DNA from 4 places in the Exiguobacterium abrahamii genome. Region 2 is predicted to be linked to each of the others. Evidence: riboswitches for the same ligand, from Rfam matches in the RefSeq annotation. Region 2 holds a riboswitch; each other region holds the start of a gene.
What was found. Region 2 has a riboswitch for S-adenosylmethionine ahead of ITJ88_RS02260 (methionine ABC transporter ATP-binding protein). Riboswitches for the same ligand answer to the same signal wherever they lie in the genome.
Positions count from the first base shown of each region.

Region 1: it holds a riboswitch for S-adenosylmethionine, as region 2 does, so the genes downstream of both, ITJ88_RS11320 (2,3-diketo-5-methylthiopentyl-1-phosphate enolase) here and ITJ88_RS02260 (methionine ABC transporter ATP-binding protein) in region 2, are expected to answer to the same signal.
Region 3: it holds a riboswitch for S-adenosylmethionine, as region 2 does, so the genes downstream of both, ITJ88_RS14030 (LLM class flavin-dependent oxidoreductase) here and ITJ88_RS02260 (methionine ABC transporter ATP-binding protein) in region 2, are expected to answer to the same signal.
Region 4: it holds a riboswitch for S-adenosylmethionine, as region 2 does, so the genes downstream of both, ITJ88_RS14165 (amino acid permease) here and ITJ88_RS02260 (methionine ABC transporter ATP-binding protein) in region 2, are expected to answer to the same signal.

Region 1 is NZ_JADOYC010000003.1:15,388-19,290, reverse strand. Features, by position in the region: gene ITJ88_RS11325 (2-hydroxy-3-keto-5-methylthiopentenyl-1-phosphate phosphatase) at 1-652, opposite strand, end outside; gene ITJ88_RS11320 (2,3-diketo-5-methylthiopentyl-1-phosphate enolase) at 649-1,839, opposite strand; SAM riboswitch class I at 1,910-2,011, opposite strand; SAM riboswitch class I at 2,217-2,320, shown strand; gene mtnK (S-methyl-5-thioribose kinase) at 2,399-3,565, shown strand; gene mtnA (S-methyl-5-thioribose-1-phosphate isomerase) at 3,562-3,903, shown strand, end outside.
Region 2 is NZ_JADOYC010000001.1:455,370-459,272, reverse strand. Features, by position in the region: gene ITJ88_RS02270 (MetQ/NlpA family ABC transporter substrate-binding protein) at 8-841, opposite strand; gene ITJ88_RS02265 (methionine ABC transporter permease) at 874-1,539, opposite strand; gene ITJ88_RS02260 (methionine ABC transporter ATP-binding protein) at 1,536-2,558, opposite strand; SAM riboswitch class I at 2,638-2,742, opposite strand; gene ITJ88_RS02255 (bifunctional cystathionine gamma-lyase/homocysteine desulfhydrase) at 2,800-3,903, opposite strand, start outside.
Region 3 is NZ_JADOYC010000005.1:163,918-167,820, reverse strand. Features, by position in the region: gene ITJ88_RS14040 (DUF2325 domain-containing protein) at 1-1,166, shown strand, start outside; gene ITJ88_RS14035 (DUF975 family protein) at 1,230-1,868, shown strand; SAM riboswitch class I at 1,981-2,083, shown strand; gene ITJ88_RS14030 (LLM class flavin-dependent oxidoreductase) at 2,157-3,215, shown strand; gene ITJ88_RS14025 (ATP-grasp domain-containing protein) at 3,212-3,903, shown strand, end outside.
Region 4 is NZ_JADOYC010000005.1:189,798-193,700, forward strand. Features, by position in the region: gene ITJ88_RS14155 (MarR family winged helix-turn-helix transcriptional regulator) at 1-128, shown strand, start outside; gene mmuM (homocysteine S-methyltransferase) at 197-1,132, opposite strand; gene ITJ88_RS14165 (amino acid permease) at 1,107-2,510, opposite strand; SAM riboswitch class I at 2,588-2,689, opposite strand; gene ITJ88_RS14170 (polysaccharide pyruvyl transferase family protein) at 2,798-3,903, opposite strand, start outside.

The DNA of each region.
Region 1 (3,903 bases), on a different contig from region 2:
TCACCTCCGCTCGTGTTAAATCATGAACGATATCGTGGAACGTCTCAAACGGTGTATAGGCGATATCGTTCTCTTCACACAACGTGATCAGATAATCACGGGCATAGACACGATCCGCTTGTTTTGCGAGTTCGAAGTCCGTCACCGAGTCGCCGATGACGATGATGACGTCACCGTCTTTACGTAGTGTCCGGGCAACGGACGTTTTACAACAGCCGCACCCGTTCGTACAATGGGCATCGCAGGCGTTTGGCCAATCGATATGGACGAATGGACCACTGAAATCAGCGACGTTACAGTAAATCTGTTCTTGGTCGAGGAAGGGCGCTAAGATCGGTTCGACGAAAAAGTCCATTCCACCGCTGACGATCGAGAAATCGATGTCTTGACGACGACTGTACTGAAGCAACTCCGAAAATCCGTCGCGAATGACGGCGCGCTCCAGTAAAAAGTCAAGATAGGACGCTTTCCCATCAGATGGCAGAAGTGCGAACATTTGTCCGACACCACTTTGAATCGATAACGTCCGGTCGAGTACGCCGCGTTTTAACGGTTCGAAGTCACGCGCTGGCGCAAATGCCTGCATGAGTGCGATGATGTTATCCTGTGTCGTCACCGTCCCGTCGAAGTCACAAAGAATCCGTACGGTCATGACTTGATCCCCCAAGCGTCGAGGGCAATTCGTAATTCTTCATGACGCGATGCTGCCGTCGATAGGGATTCATTTGCGAGTGCCGCATCGAGTGCCTGACGGAAAGCAATGACGCCAGCCGCAGCACCTTGCGGATGACCATGTACGCCGCCACCGGCGTTGATGACGGAATCGATCCCGAAGTCCCGTACGAGTTGAGCGACGAGTCCAGGATGAATACCGGCTGAAGGAACCGGGAAGATTGATTTTGTCTGCCCGAGACGGGTCGCTTCGACCGCGATGCCACGAGCGACATCCTTTGGCAAAGCGACATTGCCGTAAGGAGACGGGAATAGCGTCAAGTCTGCTCCAGCAGCACGCGGTAATGTGCCGAGTAAGACAGGGGCTGCGACTCCGTGATTCGGGCTAGCGATCAACGCACCGCTATATGCCGGATGATTGAAGATCGGAACGTTGATTTCCGGATCACTTGCCAGTTCGCGTAAGACGTCGAGTCCGTATGTGAAGGTATTCAGCAAGAAAGCAGTCGCTCCAGCATCAATCAATCGCTTGGCTTGATCCTTGAGCGTAAAGACGGGACCGCTGAGTGTGATCGCATATAACGCACGTTTACCGGTCCGTTGGAAGTGAGCATCGATGACCTCACGTCCGATCCGTGCCCGGTCAATCGTCGGTGTCAACGGATTGTCGTATAGGATCTCATCGTCCTTGACGAGATCAATCCCACCAGCGAGTTGTCCTTCGAGTTGATCACGAAGGAACGATAAATCGCGTCCGATGACTCCTTTGAAGATGCTCATTAATAATGGGCGATCTTCGACACCGATCAAGGAACGGACCCCTTCGATCCCGAACTTCGCACCTGGAAAGTCCGACGTAAATGTATCGGGTAGTAGCAATTCTGTTAATTTGATTTCACCGTCGAGTGAGAGTTTCCCGAAGACGGTCGTCAGAATCGCAGAAAAGTCGCGCGATACGTTATGTTCCGGGTAACGAATCGTGATATATCCTTTGCCATCGCGCTCTTCGGTATGTACGACTTCCCCTTTGAACGAGGCGAGTTGTTGTTGTTCGAGATGATTCAGTTCCGTCCAAGAACCGACTGTCAGACCAAGCGCGAGTTGTTCAGCGCGCTGCTCGAGTCGATCACGGACAGTCAATTGATAAGTAGCAGTGATATAAGCCATGTCTTTCCTCCTTCAACAAAAAAATGGTCTCTCGTCAGCGACAAGAGACCATGAATGATTCGAACGTGGACTCTTATCTGTCAGCTTAGTAGCTGCAAGAATTAGCACCGTGCCAAAAGGTCGGTTGCTGCGACATCGTAGGGCTTGTCCCTCCGTCTGCTCTTGATAAGAATTGGATGAAATTGTGAAATCTAATTGCAATTTTTACATGAGAATCGTGACTTGTCAAACTATTTTTAGAAAATTTATTTTTTTGAAAATACTCTTTCTATAGATGACTTAAAAATGATGTCCGTTTCTGCTTGATTTCGATTTGACAGCGAGGAAGTCGATTGCGTAAGATTCAAATCAATATCACACACGACAACTACATACGACTCTTATCGCGAGTTGGCAGAGGGAATTGGCCCGATGACGCCGCAGCAACCGACCACTAGGCACGGTGCTACATCCAACAGACGTTTCGTCTGAGAGATAAGAGGACGCAGTGACTTTCCTGCGCCTCTTTTCGATGACGAAAAGAGGCGCTTTTTCGTGTATCACATAGGGGGAAACTGAGATGACATACAAAGCATTCACAGAACAGGACGCGATTGATCGTGTTCGGACATTAGGACTGATCGGCGACGGAGCCGTCGAAGCAGAAGAGATTGGCGACGGCAACCTCAACCTCGTTTTTCGAATTCGAGAGGGTGAACATCGCTTGATTTTAAAACAAGCATTACCATATGCGAAGGTCGTCGGGGAGAGCTGGCCGTTATCGCTCGAACGGGCGTGGATCGAGCAATCCGCACTCCGTGAATTCGCACGGCATGCGGTACCGTTCGTGCCACGTGTTTTTCATGCTAGTCATGAAGAGGCGTATACGGTCATGGAAGATCTTTCACATCTGACGATCGTTCGAAGCGGTTTACTCGCAGGTGAACAGTATCCGTTGCTTGCGGAACATATCGGTTCTTATCTCGCTCGGACGTTATTCCATACATCGGACTTTGCGCTTGGTCCGGTTGAAAAGAAACGTGTCGCCCGAACGTACTACAATCCAGACTTGTGCGACATCACGGAAAAATTAATCTTCACGGATCCGTTTCATGACGCGGAGACGAACGAGATTGAATCCGGACTCGAAGAAGAGGTGGCACGTCTATGGGCAGACGATGAGTTGAAACGCGAAGTCGCAAAACTCGAAGCGCTCTTCATCACGAAAGGAGATGCATTGCTGCACGGCGATCTACATACAGGCAGCATCTTCGCCTCGGCGACGGAAACGAAAGTCATCGATCCAGAATTCGCCTTTTATGGTCCATTCGGATTCGATGTCGGACAGTTCATTGCGCATCTATTCTTCGCAGCATATCCGGATTACCCTACACGACGTGACGCCCGAATCAAGGACATTGATACGTTCTGGCTGACGTTCGCTTCAACGTTCCGTGCATTATGGGAACGGGAAGCCGTCGAACCGTTCCAGGCATCAGGACTCGTCGATGATGTACTGAGCACGATCTTGCAGGATGCCCTTGGCTTTGCCGGTTGCGAATTGATTCGGCGGACGATCGGTCTTGCACCGGTCGCTGATTTAGAATCGATCGATTCAACGACGGAACGCTTAGAGCGAAAACGTCACGTGCTCCGTCTAGGATCGGCGTTAATCAAACGCCGTACAGAATGCCGAACATTCGATGATTTACGAAACTTTGACGTAACGGAGGAACTCAGCCGATGACTACATTCGTTCAAAGTATTCGTTACGAAGACCGTGTCTTGACGATTCTCGATCAGACACGTCTACCGCAAGAAGAGCACTATGAAGTCATTGCTGATCTCGCGCAAGCGGTTGAGGCGATCAAACAACTACGTGTCCGGGGCGCACCTGCGATCAGCTTATTCGGTGGATTCGTGCTCGTTCAAGAAGCGTACCGCTTTGAAGCGGCGCTTCCGGTCTACAAGCAAGCCTTGCTTGAGACATCAGCGACGTTACTTGCGACACGACCGACGGCCGTCAACTTGCGAAATGTCCTCAATCAATTGAATCCAATCATTCAAGACGGGACGTCGGTAGAA
Region 2 (3,903 bases):
GGTGAACTTATTTGCTGACTGGAACGACCGCACCTTTGTACTTGTCGAGGATCCAATCTTGGTTTTTCTTCTCGTGCAGAACGTCAAGAAGTGCTGTGACACGCTTGTCTTTCTCATCGCCGTCACGTGTGACGATGATGTTGACGTATGGTGACGACTCATCTTCTGATGCGATCGCGTCTTTCAACGGGTTCAGACCGTTATCAATCGCATAGTTCGTGTTGATGAGGACAGCGTCACCTTCATTGTTTTTGTAAGCTTGCGGAAGAAGTGATGCTTCGATGTTCGTCTTGAACTTGAGTTTCTTCGGGTTCTCTGCGATATCACCGAGTTGTGCATCTGTCGTTTTACCGTCTTTGAGTTTAATCAATCCTTCATTTTGAAGGAACGTCAAGACACGACCGCGTTCCGCGACGTTTGAGCTCGTCAGGATCGTTGCACCGTTTGGCAACTTATCGAGTGACTTGTATTTCTTCGAGTAGATACCGAGTGGTTCAACGTGAACGCCACCTGCGTTCGCGAACTTATACGATTTGTTTTCTTTCTCTTGTTGCTCAAGATACGGTACATGCTGGAAGTAGTTCGCATCGATTTCTTTTGAAGCGAGTGCTTTGTTCGGAAGTACGTAATCTTGGAACTTCTTGATTTCAAGCTTGTAGCCTTTTGCTTCGTATTCTTTTTTGACGTGCTCAAGAATCTCAGCGTGCGGTACGTTTGAAGCACCGATGACGAGTGTTTTGTCGTCGCTACCTGATCCTGATGATTTTTCGCCACATGCAGCAAGGCTGATTGCTAAAACGGATACAGCGGCAGTACCTACGAATTTTTTCCAAACTTTCATGAATGATTCCTCCAATATGAATAAAATTTGAATTAACGTTTATCGATCGCACGGATCAGCAAATCACCAATGATTTGGATGACGAAGACGATCGCTAAGATTAAGAGTGTCGCAATGACGATGACATCGTTTTGAGAACGCTGGAATCCTTCGATGAAGGCCATGTCCCCAAGTCCACCTCCGCCGACTACTCCGGCCATTGCCGTATAACCGACAAGTGAGACGAGTGTGACCGTGATACCAGAAACGATGGCAGGCAACGCTTCCGGGATTAAGACTTTATAGATGATTTGGAACTTCGTCGCGCCCATCGATTCAGCTGCCTCGATGACACCTTTATCGACTTCACGTAACGCGAGTTCAACCATCCGACCGTAAAATGGTGCAGCACCGAAAATCAGTGCCGGTAATGCTGCCGTTGGTCCGAGGAACGAACCGACGATTGCTGTCGTAAATGGAATCAATAAGATCAGTAAGATGATGAACGGAATCGAACGGAAGACGTTGACGACCAAGCTCAACACTGAATAGAACGCCCGATTCTTGAACAACAACTCTTCGTTTGTCGCATACAATAGTAAACCAATGATCAAACCGAGAACGAATGTCGAAACCCCAGCGATTGCCGTCATATAGACGGTACTGCCTGTCGCTTCCCACACCATGTCCCAGTCTAGGTTGTCAAAGAATGAAATCATCGGTGATCCACCTCCACTTCAACATCACTGGCTTGAAGCTTCGTGATGACCGCTTGTGTTGCTGCTGTTTCCCCAATCAACTGAATGAACAGTGTACCGAGTGCCCCTTCCTGTGATTGACCGACGTTTCCGCCGATGATATTGAACAGGACCGGTGAATCCTTCATGACTTCCGCGAGGATCGGGCTTTCCGCTGTCGATCCGACGAACGTCAACTGAACGATCTTTCCGGTTGGGTACCGTTCGCGTAGTTTCGCGAACGTCAACTCGTTTTCCGACGGCGACGTCAATTGTTTGACGAACTCCTTCGTCATCGCTTGCTTCGGATGACGGAAGACCTCTGCGACCGGTCCTTGCTCGACGATTTTACCGGCTTCCATGACGGCGACCCGGTGACAGATTTTTTGAATGACGTGCATCTCGTGTGTGATCAAGACAATCGTCAGTTTCAGTTTTTCGTTGATATCGACAAGTAACTCAAGAATCGAGTCCGTCGTCTTCGGGTCGAGTGCACTTGTTGCCTCGTCACATAAGAGAACATCCGGGTTCGATGCCAGTGCCCGAGCGATACCGACACGTTGCTTTTGACCACCGGATAATTGCGACGGATAAGCTTTTTCGCGTCCGTCCAAACCAACGAGTTGGATCAGTTCCGCAACCCGTTCCTTTCGGTGTGCCTTCGGGAAGCCACCGAGTTCGAGTGGGAACATGATGTTCTCTTCAACCGTCCGTGACCATAGTAAGTTGAAGTGCTGAAAGACCATCGAGACATTCTTGCGGACGCCTCGTAATTCTTTTGGTTTCAGTGATGTCATTTCAACACCATCGATTTGGATCGAACCACTCGTTGGTGCCTCAAGCATATTCAGCAATCGGATCAAGGTCGATTTCCCTGCTCCGGAATAACCGATTATTCCAAAAATTTCACCGCGCTCGATTGTCAGATCGACATTCGCGACGGCTTCGACCGCTCCGCGCTTTGAGCGATAAATCTTTCCTACGTCTTGTAAACGAATCACAACTGTCCCTCCTAAAATAAAAAAAGTGCGCGCGTTTTAGAGCAAACGCGCGCACTTTTTCAGTACACAAAACCATTTGCTCTCATCTCCCAGACTTTTGTCTGCTGGAATTAGCACCACTTCGGATTAAATCCGCGGTTGCCGGGTTTCATCGGGCCAGTCCCTCCACCACTCTCGATAAGAGTTTCGGTATTAAGTTTGTAGAATATATTCTGAATATTAGCAGGGGTTATTTTTGTTGTCAAACAGTTTTTTCAGAAACTTTTTCGAGGAACGTGAAAGCACGTGTTAAGTCTTCTTTCAAATCTTCCGCGTCTTCAAGTCCAACTGAAATCCGAACGAGACCGTCCGTGATGCCAAGTTCTGCCCGACGTTCTGCTGGGATCGACGCGTGCGTCATCCGTGCAGGAACGGAAATCAGACTCTCGACGGCACCAAGACTTTCAGCAAGTGTGAAGAAGTGTGTCGCCTCGACGAGTTTTTCTGCGTTCGCTGCTGAACCGACATCAAAGCTGATCATCCCACCAAATCCAGTCGCTTGTTTCGCTTGGATCTCGTGACCAGGATGCGATGCAAGTCCCGGGTAGAAAATGTTCGAGACGATATCTTGCGCTTGTAGGAACTCAACGAGATCATGGGCTGTCTCTTCGATCGCATCCATCCGGATACCGAGTGTACGAAGACCACGGACGAGCAAGAAGCTGTCTTGCGGTCCAAGCACGCCGCCTGTCGAGTTTTGGATGAAGTGCAACTCTTCGCCGAGCGCATCATCTTTGACGACGACAAGTCCAGCGACGACATCCGAGTGTCCGCCGATGTATTTCGTCGCACTGTGCAAGACGATATCTGCACCGAGCGCGAGTGGTTGTTGATGGTATGGAGTCGCAAACGTGTTGTCGACGACGAGTTTAAGATCGTGACGTTTGGCGATTGTTGCGATCGCTTCGATGTCCGTTACTTTCAACAACGGGTTCGTCGGTGTTTCGACGTAGACGATCTTCGTGTTGTCTTGGATCGCTGCTTCCGTCGCCGCAAGGTCCGTCGTATCGACGAATGTTACTTGGATGTTGAACTTCGGTAAGACGCGTTGCATCAAGCGGAACGTACCACCGTAGACATCATCCGTCATGACGATGTGGTCGCCAGACTCAAGTAAGTGGAAGACGGCATGAATCGCTGCCATCCCAGAACCGAAGGCAAAACCACGTGCGCCGCCCTCAAGATCCGCAATCAATCGTTCGATGCTCGTCCGTGTCGGGTTCGCTGTCCGTGAGTATTCGTATCCGTCCTTGAGTTGACCGATTTTATCCTGCTTGTATGTGCTTGTTTGATAGATTGGTGGTGT
Region 3 (3,903 bases), on a different contig from region 2:
ACGGAATCGATGAATGGGTAAAGATGTCAGCGTATTATGCACCACGTGACGTTCAAGAAACACCGGTCGTCGACGAAGTAGTAGAGCTAGAGCAGACCATCGTCATGCCACCACAAGTACCGGTCGAGCCAGTACGCAAGCAACGTTATGCCTATACGTTTCAGCGGGGATTAAAAGGCGGTACTTTATTAGAGTGGTCCGGCAGTCATATTTCAGAACGAGACGTCCGCGATTGGAATCTCGAGCACGGCATGGAAGTACGTGTTCGAATGGAACGGGAGGATGATCATAAAACGATTTGCCGCATCGAAGCTGTCGTTTCGACGGATCGGATGAGAGAGAATCCAGAGCGTCTAGTGTTTGAACAAGCAATCGTCAAGGCACATGGCATCATTGAGAGAACGGTGGATGGTCCACTGCAAGATGAGTCAGGAAAGCCATTTTATTATGTCGTACCGGTCGAAGACATGCGTTATTTCCGACTGGAAGCAGGGCAGCTCGTCGATCTCGTCATGTGGCGGGGACGGAAGGATACACTGACGATTGCTTGGAAGCATCCGTTCACGTATGAAGAGCCGGTCGTCAATACATCATCCAACCGCCGATCAGAGGTGGAGCAACAGGTAGTGAAGACGCCTGTGACAACAAAAAAGTCAAATCGGTATGCACGAAAAATGAAACGGCAACCGGTGCCGAAAGCTAAAAAAGCGCAGCGTCGCGTCCGTATGCAAAAAGAGCGAACGATTGAACCGATCGTGACGACAGCTGTACCCGGACAATTGATGGATTTCGTTGATAAGACACCGCTTGATTTCACGCGCTTCACAGGAATGCGTCTCGTCATTGTCGGAAACGAACAACAGACCGCTGTCTATCGCGAGTTCTTTGCGCCGACGGGAATCGAATTGATTCATCTGGCAGGGGACGCACAGTCCGCGAAAAAGATTGCCTGTCTCGCCAAAAAGACGGACGCGATCGTCGTCGTGACGAGCCGTGTCTCTCATGCAGCGAGTGCGCATGTCATCGCTCAGGCGAAAAAGCATGGTATTCCATTCGCGATGGAACGCCTCGATGGTCGACGTTCGTTATACACGGCGTGTGAGCGGCAACTTGAGAGCGCTTGGCTTAAAAAGAAACAAGAGGGAAAATTATTGAAAAAGCAGTGAAACATTAGAAGAATTCGACCGTAAAGTAAGGTAAGAACTTATTTTTCAAGGAGGACCTTACTCATGTCATCTCAATTAAAAAAAGCAGCGAAGGAGTCGCTCAGCGGTCGTTGGGGGTTTGCCATCCTCATGTTCGTACTGTTTTCTATCATCCAGAGCGTTCCGACGTTCATCGGACCTGATCCTAACGAAGACCTAAATGCGATGAGTGCGGTCAGTATCATTCTTTCGATTTTATTGATCCCAATCGCAGCGGGTTGGACGTGGGTCGCGATGTCGTTCGCACGCAATGAAGAAGTCAAAGTAGCTGATTTGTTCGAGCCGTATAAAATCTTCGGCAAAGTCATCGGCGTCTCGATTGTGCAAGCGGTCTTCTTATTCCTATGGACACTACTCTTGATCATCCCAGGGATCATCAAGTCGTTCTCTTACCTGTTGACGTTCTACATCCTTCGAGATGAACCATCGATCGGTATCCTCGAGGCCATCACGCGTTCACGCCAACTCATGGATGGTCATAAGATGGAAGCATTCTTACTCTTCCTATCATTCATTGGTTGGGCATTACTTGTGATTGTTACACTTGGTCTTGCTGTCTTATGGGTTGGACCATACTTCAGCGTTACAATGGCAAAATTCTATGATCGTGTTCGTGGTGAACAAGCACCAGAGCCAACATCAGATTTCGTCGCACCATATTAATCCGGAATCCCGACACGACGTCGGGATTTTTTATGCGCGAAATAATTCCGATTGGAAAAGACGGTTTAATGGTTGCTTTAGTTCAGTGAATTCTGTACGATGAATGCAACACATCTTATCTAGAGAAGTCGAGGGACTGGCCCGAAGACACTTCAGCAACCCCGCCGTGGCGGAAGGTGCTACTTCCAGGAAGGGATACCTTCCGAAGATAAGAGCGGACAGGATAAGATACCGTCGCTCTTTTCGAACTTCGAAAAGAGCGTTTTTTATGATAAGGGGGATGATGGAGTGGAGTATGGTTTTTGGTTACCGATTTTTGGGGGATGGTTACGTAACGTCGAGAATGAACAGATGCCACCGACCTTCGATTATGCAAAACAAGTCGCACAAACAGCAGAGCGGATCGGCTTCTCGACGACGTTGATTGCGGAATTGAATTTGAATGATATCAAAGGCATCAAGGAACCGAGTCTTGAAGCATGGACGACGGCAGCAGCGATTGCTGCAACGACAGAACGCTTAGAGATCATGACAGCGGTTCGTCCCGGGTTTCATAATCCAGCGACGACGGCGAAGATGGCGGCAAACATCGATCAGTTGAGTGGTGGACGCTTTACACTCAACGTCGTTTCGGCGTGGTGGGCAGAGGAAGCCAAACAATACAACGGTATCTTCACAGCACACGATGAACGCTATGCTCGGACGGAAGAGTTCGTCACGGTCATGAAGGGACTATGGGCAGATGCGTCACCGTATAGCTTCTCCGGTCATCACTACACGATCGAGCAAGCAGAACTCCATCCGAAGCCGGTCCAGCGTCCAGGCATCAAGCTCTACGCTGGTGGAGAGAGTGAAGCTGGAAAACGAACGATCGTCGAACACTGTGATGCTTATGTCATGCATGGGGGCACGGTCGAAGAAGTAGCTCATAAAATCAGCGATATGAAAGTACGCCGGGAAGCGACGGGACAAACGCCGCTCGAGAGCTTCGGTCTTGCGGCCTACATCATTTGTCGAGATACGGAAGAAGAAGCGCTTCTTGAGTGGCAACGCATTACAGACGTCAAGGAAGACAGCGCCGGTTATGCCGGTTATCAGGATTTCATCAGTAAATCGCAACTGGAGCAACAGGTCGAGCGGAACGATTATTCCGTCTCGAACCGTGGTCTACGACCGAACTTGATCGGAACACCAGAACAAATCGCTGAACGGATTCTAGCGTTCGAAGCCGTTGGTGTCACGTTACTTTTATTACAATTCTCACCACAACTCGAAGAAATGGAACGCTTTGCCCGTGACGTAATGCCACTGGTCGAAGCGAAACGAAAGGTAGGTCAACAATCATGACAAAAATTCATATTCTCCACGAAAATCAAGAATGGACGGACCATCTCATCAAACGTCTCGAAGAACTCGAATTACCATATGAACAGTGGCACTTGAATGAAGGAATCGTTCCGCTGGATGAACTGCCGCCAGAAGGCGTCTTTTACAGCCGGATGAGTGCCTCTTCGCATACGCGGGGGCATCGTTACGCGCCGGAGTTGACGGAAGGGGTTCTCGCTTGGTTAGAAGAGCATGACCGGACCGTCTTTAACGGAACACGTGCGCTTCGTCTTGAAGTCAGCAAAGTCAATCAATACACGGCGTTGCGGAAGGCTGGGATTCGTGTACCGAAGACGACGGCTGCCGTCGGACGCGATCAAATCGTACAAGCAGCAAAAGAAATCGGCGTTTCGTCATTCATCACGAAACACAACCGTGCCGGAAAAGGTCTCGGCGTCCAGCTGTTCCACTCGATTGAAGCACTTGAAGCTTATCTCGACGGTCCGACATTCGACGAACCAGTCGATGGCATCACGTTGATTCAAGAGTATATTCAAGCACCAGAACCGTACATCACACGTTGTGAGTTCGTAGGTGGAAAGTTCGTCTACGCGGTTCGAGTCGATACATCAGAAGGTTTTGAGCTTTGCCCAGCGGATGCATGCGTGATCGACGACTTGTTCTGCCCAGTCGGTGAAGAAGCACCGCA
Region 4 (3,903 bases), on a different contig from region 2:
AGCTCACGATTTACCGGACAGCACGTCTCGCGAGCATCGAACGTCTCCTGACGGATTGGCCATCGGACGATGCTGAAGATTTTGGACGTCTGTTGCAACAATTCAACCGTGCCTTGCGCGAGCGTTAACAAAATCACACCATTTAAAGGAACGGACGCAAAATCAATCGATTTCGCGTCCGTTTTTTCGTCATTCTTCATGATGTATGAGCAACCTGACAAACCGAACGAATTTGTGCGATGTGTTCAGGTGACGTTCGGCAACAACCGCCGATCAATCGTGCCCCTGCCTCATACCATGTCTTCGCGACGGTTTGGAACGACGTACACTGATTCGTACCTGACCACGTTTTTGCGACCGGATCATAGACTTCACCAGAGTTCGGATAGACGATGATTGGCACATCCGTCAACGCCTTGACGTGACGGATGAAATCGGTCGCGTAAGATGCCGGAAAACAATTTGCACCGATTGCTGCGAGCTGTGGATGTTGTCCAATTGTCTCAATACACGTCGCAAGTGCCGTTCCTTCACTAATGTGTGTCGCATCTTGAAGCGAGAACGTCAGCCAAGCGGACACTTCCGGATACGCTTCGAGAATCCGGAACAACACGACAGCTTCCTCGAGCGACGGTATCGTCTCAAATGCCAGTAGATCAGCCCCCGCTTCAATCAATGCTTCGATCCGTGGTCTGTGGAAGGCTTCTAGCACATCTGCTGACACCCCATAATGACCGCGATACTCAGAACCATCTGCTAAGTAGGCACCATAAGGACCCACTGATCCCGCGATCAATGCGTCACTCTTCCCGCTACGCGTGCGTGCTTTTTGCGCCAAGGTGACCGTTTGTCGAATCAGCGCCTGTGCTTCCGCTGTCGTGATATGACGTTGCTTGAATCCTTCGATACTTGCTTGATAGCTTGAAGTGATCGCGACATCGGCACCTACTTCAAAGTAGTCACGATGGACGTGTTCGATCTGTTCCGGTGCTTCGATCAAGAGACGTGCTGACCAAAGCGGGTCGTTCAGGTCGAATCCCTTCTGTTCAAGTTCGGTTGCAAGGGCACCATCTAAAATAAGAAAGGGAACTTCCTGTAATCGTTGATCAACTGGATTTTTGATTCGGGACATCTTCAACACTCCGTTTCTGAGCAGAATTCGTGAACGCATGAACGATATAACAGATCACGATGAATGGAATACCACAGTACAAGGCGATTCGTTGTGTCGGATCAAATCCGATACCAATCAGAGAAATCAAACAAACGACGAAAGCGGCGATCGGTACAAATGGAAAGAGTGGTGTGCGATAGACCAATTCGTCGACCGTATGCCCTTCGCGGAGGAATTGTTTCCGGAAACGATACTGGGCAACACTGATACTCATCCAAACAACGACAACAGCGAGACCGGAAATCGAGACGAGCGCGATATAGACACTTCCTGCTGCATAGATGCTAGACAGCAAGGCAAGTCCTCCACCAAGCATGCTGAACAATACCGCTCGAAGTGGAACCCCAATTGGTGTCACCTGGGCGAAGAAGCGTGGAATCATGCGTTCGTTCGCAAGCGACCAGAGCATCCGAGAGGCGGCGTAAAGTCCAGAGTTCGCTGCCGACAAGATCGCTGTCAAAATGACGAAGTTCATCACGTCTGCCGCGTAGGGAATTCCGATTCGTTCAAACACGGCGACGAACGGACTTTCGAGTACACCTTTCCCATCCGTTGGTAATAAGACGGCTAACACGATGATCGTACCGACGAAAAAGAGGACGAGTCGCAAGATCGTCGTCCGGATTGCAAGCGGAATCGTTCGTTTCGGATCGACTGCTTCACCCGCTGCGACACCGATTAGTTCCGTTCCCGAGTAAGCAAAGTTCACGGCAAGCATCGTCATGAAGATGACGAAAGCGCCATTTGGAAACAACCCGCCTTCGGTTAACGAAGAAAAGAATGGAGCCGGGCTACCATCTTGCAGTGGAATGAAGCCGACGATTGCTCCCGCACCGAGTAAAATGAACGCAATGATCGTCACGACCTTAATAGCGGAGAACCAAAACTCGACTTCAGCGAACACACGAACCTTCAAGACGTTGATACCAAGGATCATCGCAGCGAACAATGCGCTGAACACCCATACCGGAATCGACGGGAACCAACGTTGCATCAAAATGCCTGCTGCCGTGAATTCTGAACCAAGGGCGACCGTCCACGTCAGCCAGTAGAGCCAGGCCACTGTATAACCGGTACCGGGTCCGATGTACTTCGTTGCGTACTTATGGAATGATCCGGTTTCCGGCATATGCACGGCGAGTTCACCGAGACTTAACATGACTAAGTAAACGACGACGGTCCCGATCAAATACGATAAAATCGTTCCGACACGTCCTGCTTGTTCCAACGTATAACCTGTACTTAAAAATAATCCGGTTCCAATGACACCACCTAACGACAGCATGATCAGATGGCGTGATTCCATCTTGCGTCGAAATGCTCCGCTCGTTTTCATGAATCCATTTCCTCCTCATTCCACCTACTTCAAACAAAAAACGCATCCTCACGGATGCGTCGGTCGACAATTCGGAAATCTTATCGATCGGGTGCAGCACCCGCAGGAATTAGCACAGTATCTTTCGACCTGTTGCTGAGGTTTCATAGGGCCAGTCCCTCCACCTCTCTGGATAAGTATGTAATTGTTCCTAACCCTATCAAGTCTTTTCCGAATTGTCAACACAATTCAGAATACTTCTATCAAAAAAACATTCCGCATCGTATCGATCCGGAATGTTTGAAGGGTTACTTTTTAGCGAATAAATCCGCTGTTTTCAAGGCTGCACGAACCGCTTTCCGATTCAATGTTCCTTGCTGGTGCTTCATTTTCTTCGTTTGGGCAGCCAGTTGCGCTTTGAGTGCCGCAATCTCTTGATCCTTTTGAGCCATTCCTGTTTGTTTCTGCAATGCTTTGATTTTCTTATCTTTTTCAGCTAATTGTGCTTTTGTTTGTTTTTGCGCATCCGCAATCTTCTTCTCTTGTTCCGGGAAGAACCGTTCAAAACGAGCGACTGCTTCTTCAAGACTCACGCCAGAAATCGGCTGGACTGGTGGGAGCAACTCGGTTTGCGCCATTTGACGGTCAAACGGTACATTCTCAGGATAGTTCGTCTCTTGATAGATATGTTCAAGATCGTTCACGTTCAAGAAGTCAACGAAGTTGTCGAAGTTACGCGCTTGAACACGTGCCGGACTTTGGAAGTCAGCGCTTGCTACGACGTCGGATAATTGTGTATCCGCTGTAATGTCGTTCGCCCAAATATGCGTCAACTGATGGTAATCCGTCAATTCGCGCATCCGTGCATCTTTTGGAATGAGGATACTCGGCGTACCTGCAAGCGTTGCTGTGATATTTCCGTGCAAGCGCGCACCAAAACTAAGGTCTGCTTGTCCGATGAAATCGAACCATGTCTGTGCGTTCAAGAAGAAGCGGACCCGATCATTCATGTAAGCAGGATCCGACATCTTCACCGGATAGTTCGTCACTGAAAGATCTGCGATCGGGTGCGTTCCTGTATACGTCAACTTCAGTTCCTTCATCCACTGGGGAATGAAGTAATGATTCGGGTACTCTTCCATTCCGCGTGTAATGAAATCAAGGACGTTTTGTGGAGCCAAACGTGACGAGTTGACCGTAATCATCGATTCAGGTGTGATATTTGTTTCACGGATGTGCAAGTCGCGACCGAACGCGTACATCGAAGGACATCCGATGACGCGATGATCGATCCCTTCGCGGAAACCAAGACGTGTTAAGTATTTCGACGTGATCTCCCCGCGAAGACCAAGCATGCTCGAGCGCTCGAGAACGGCACTGACGAATGCTTTGACATCTTCATCGAATGGGAATC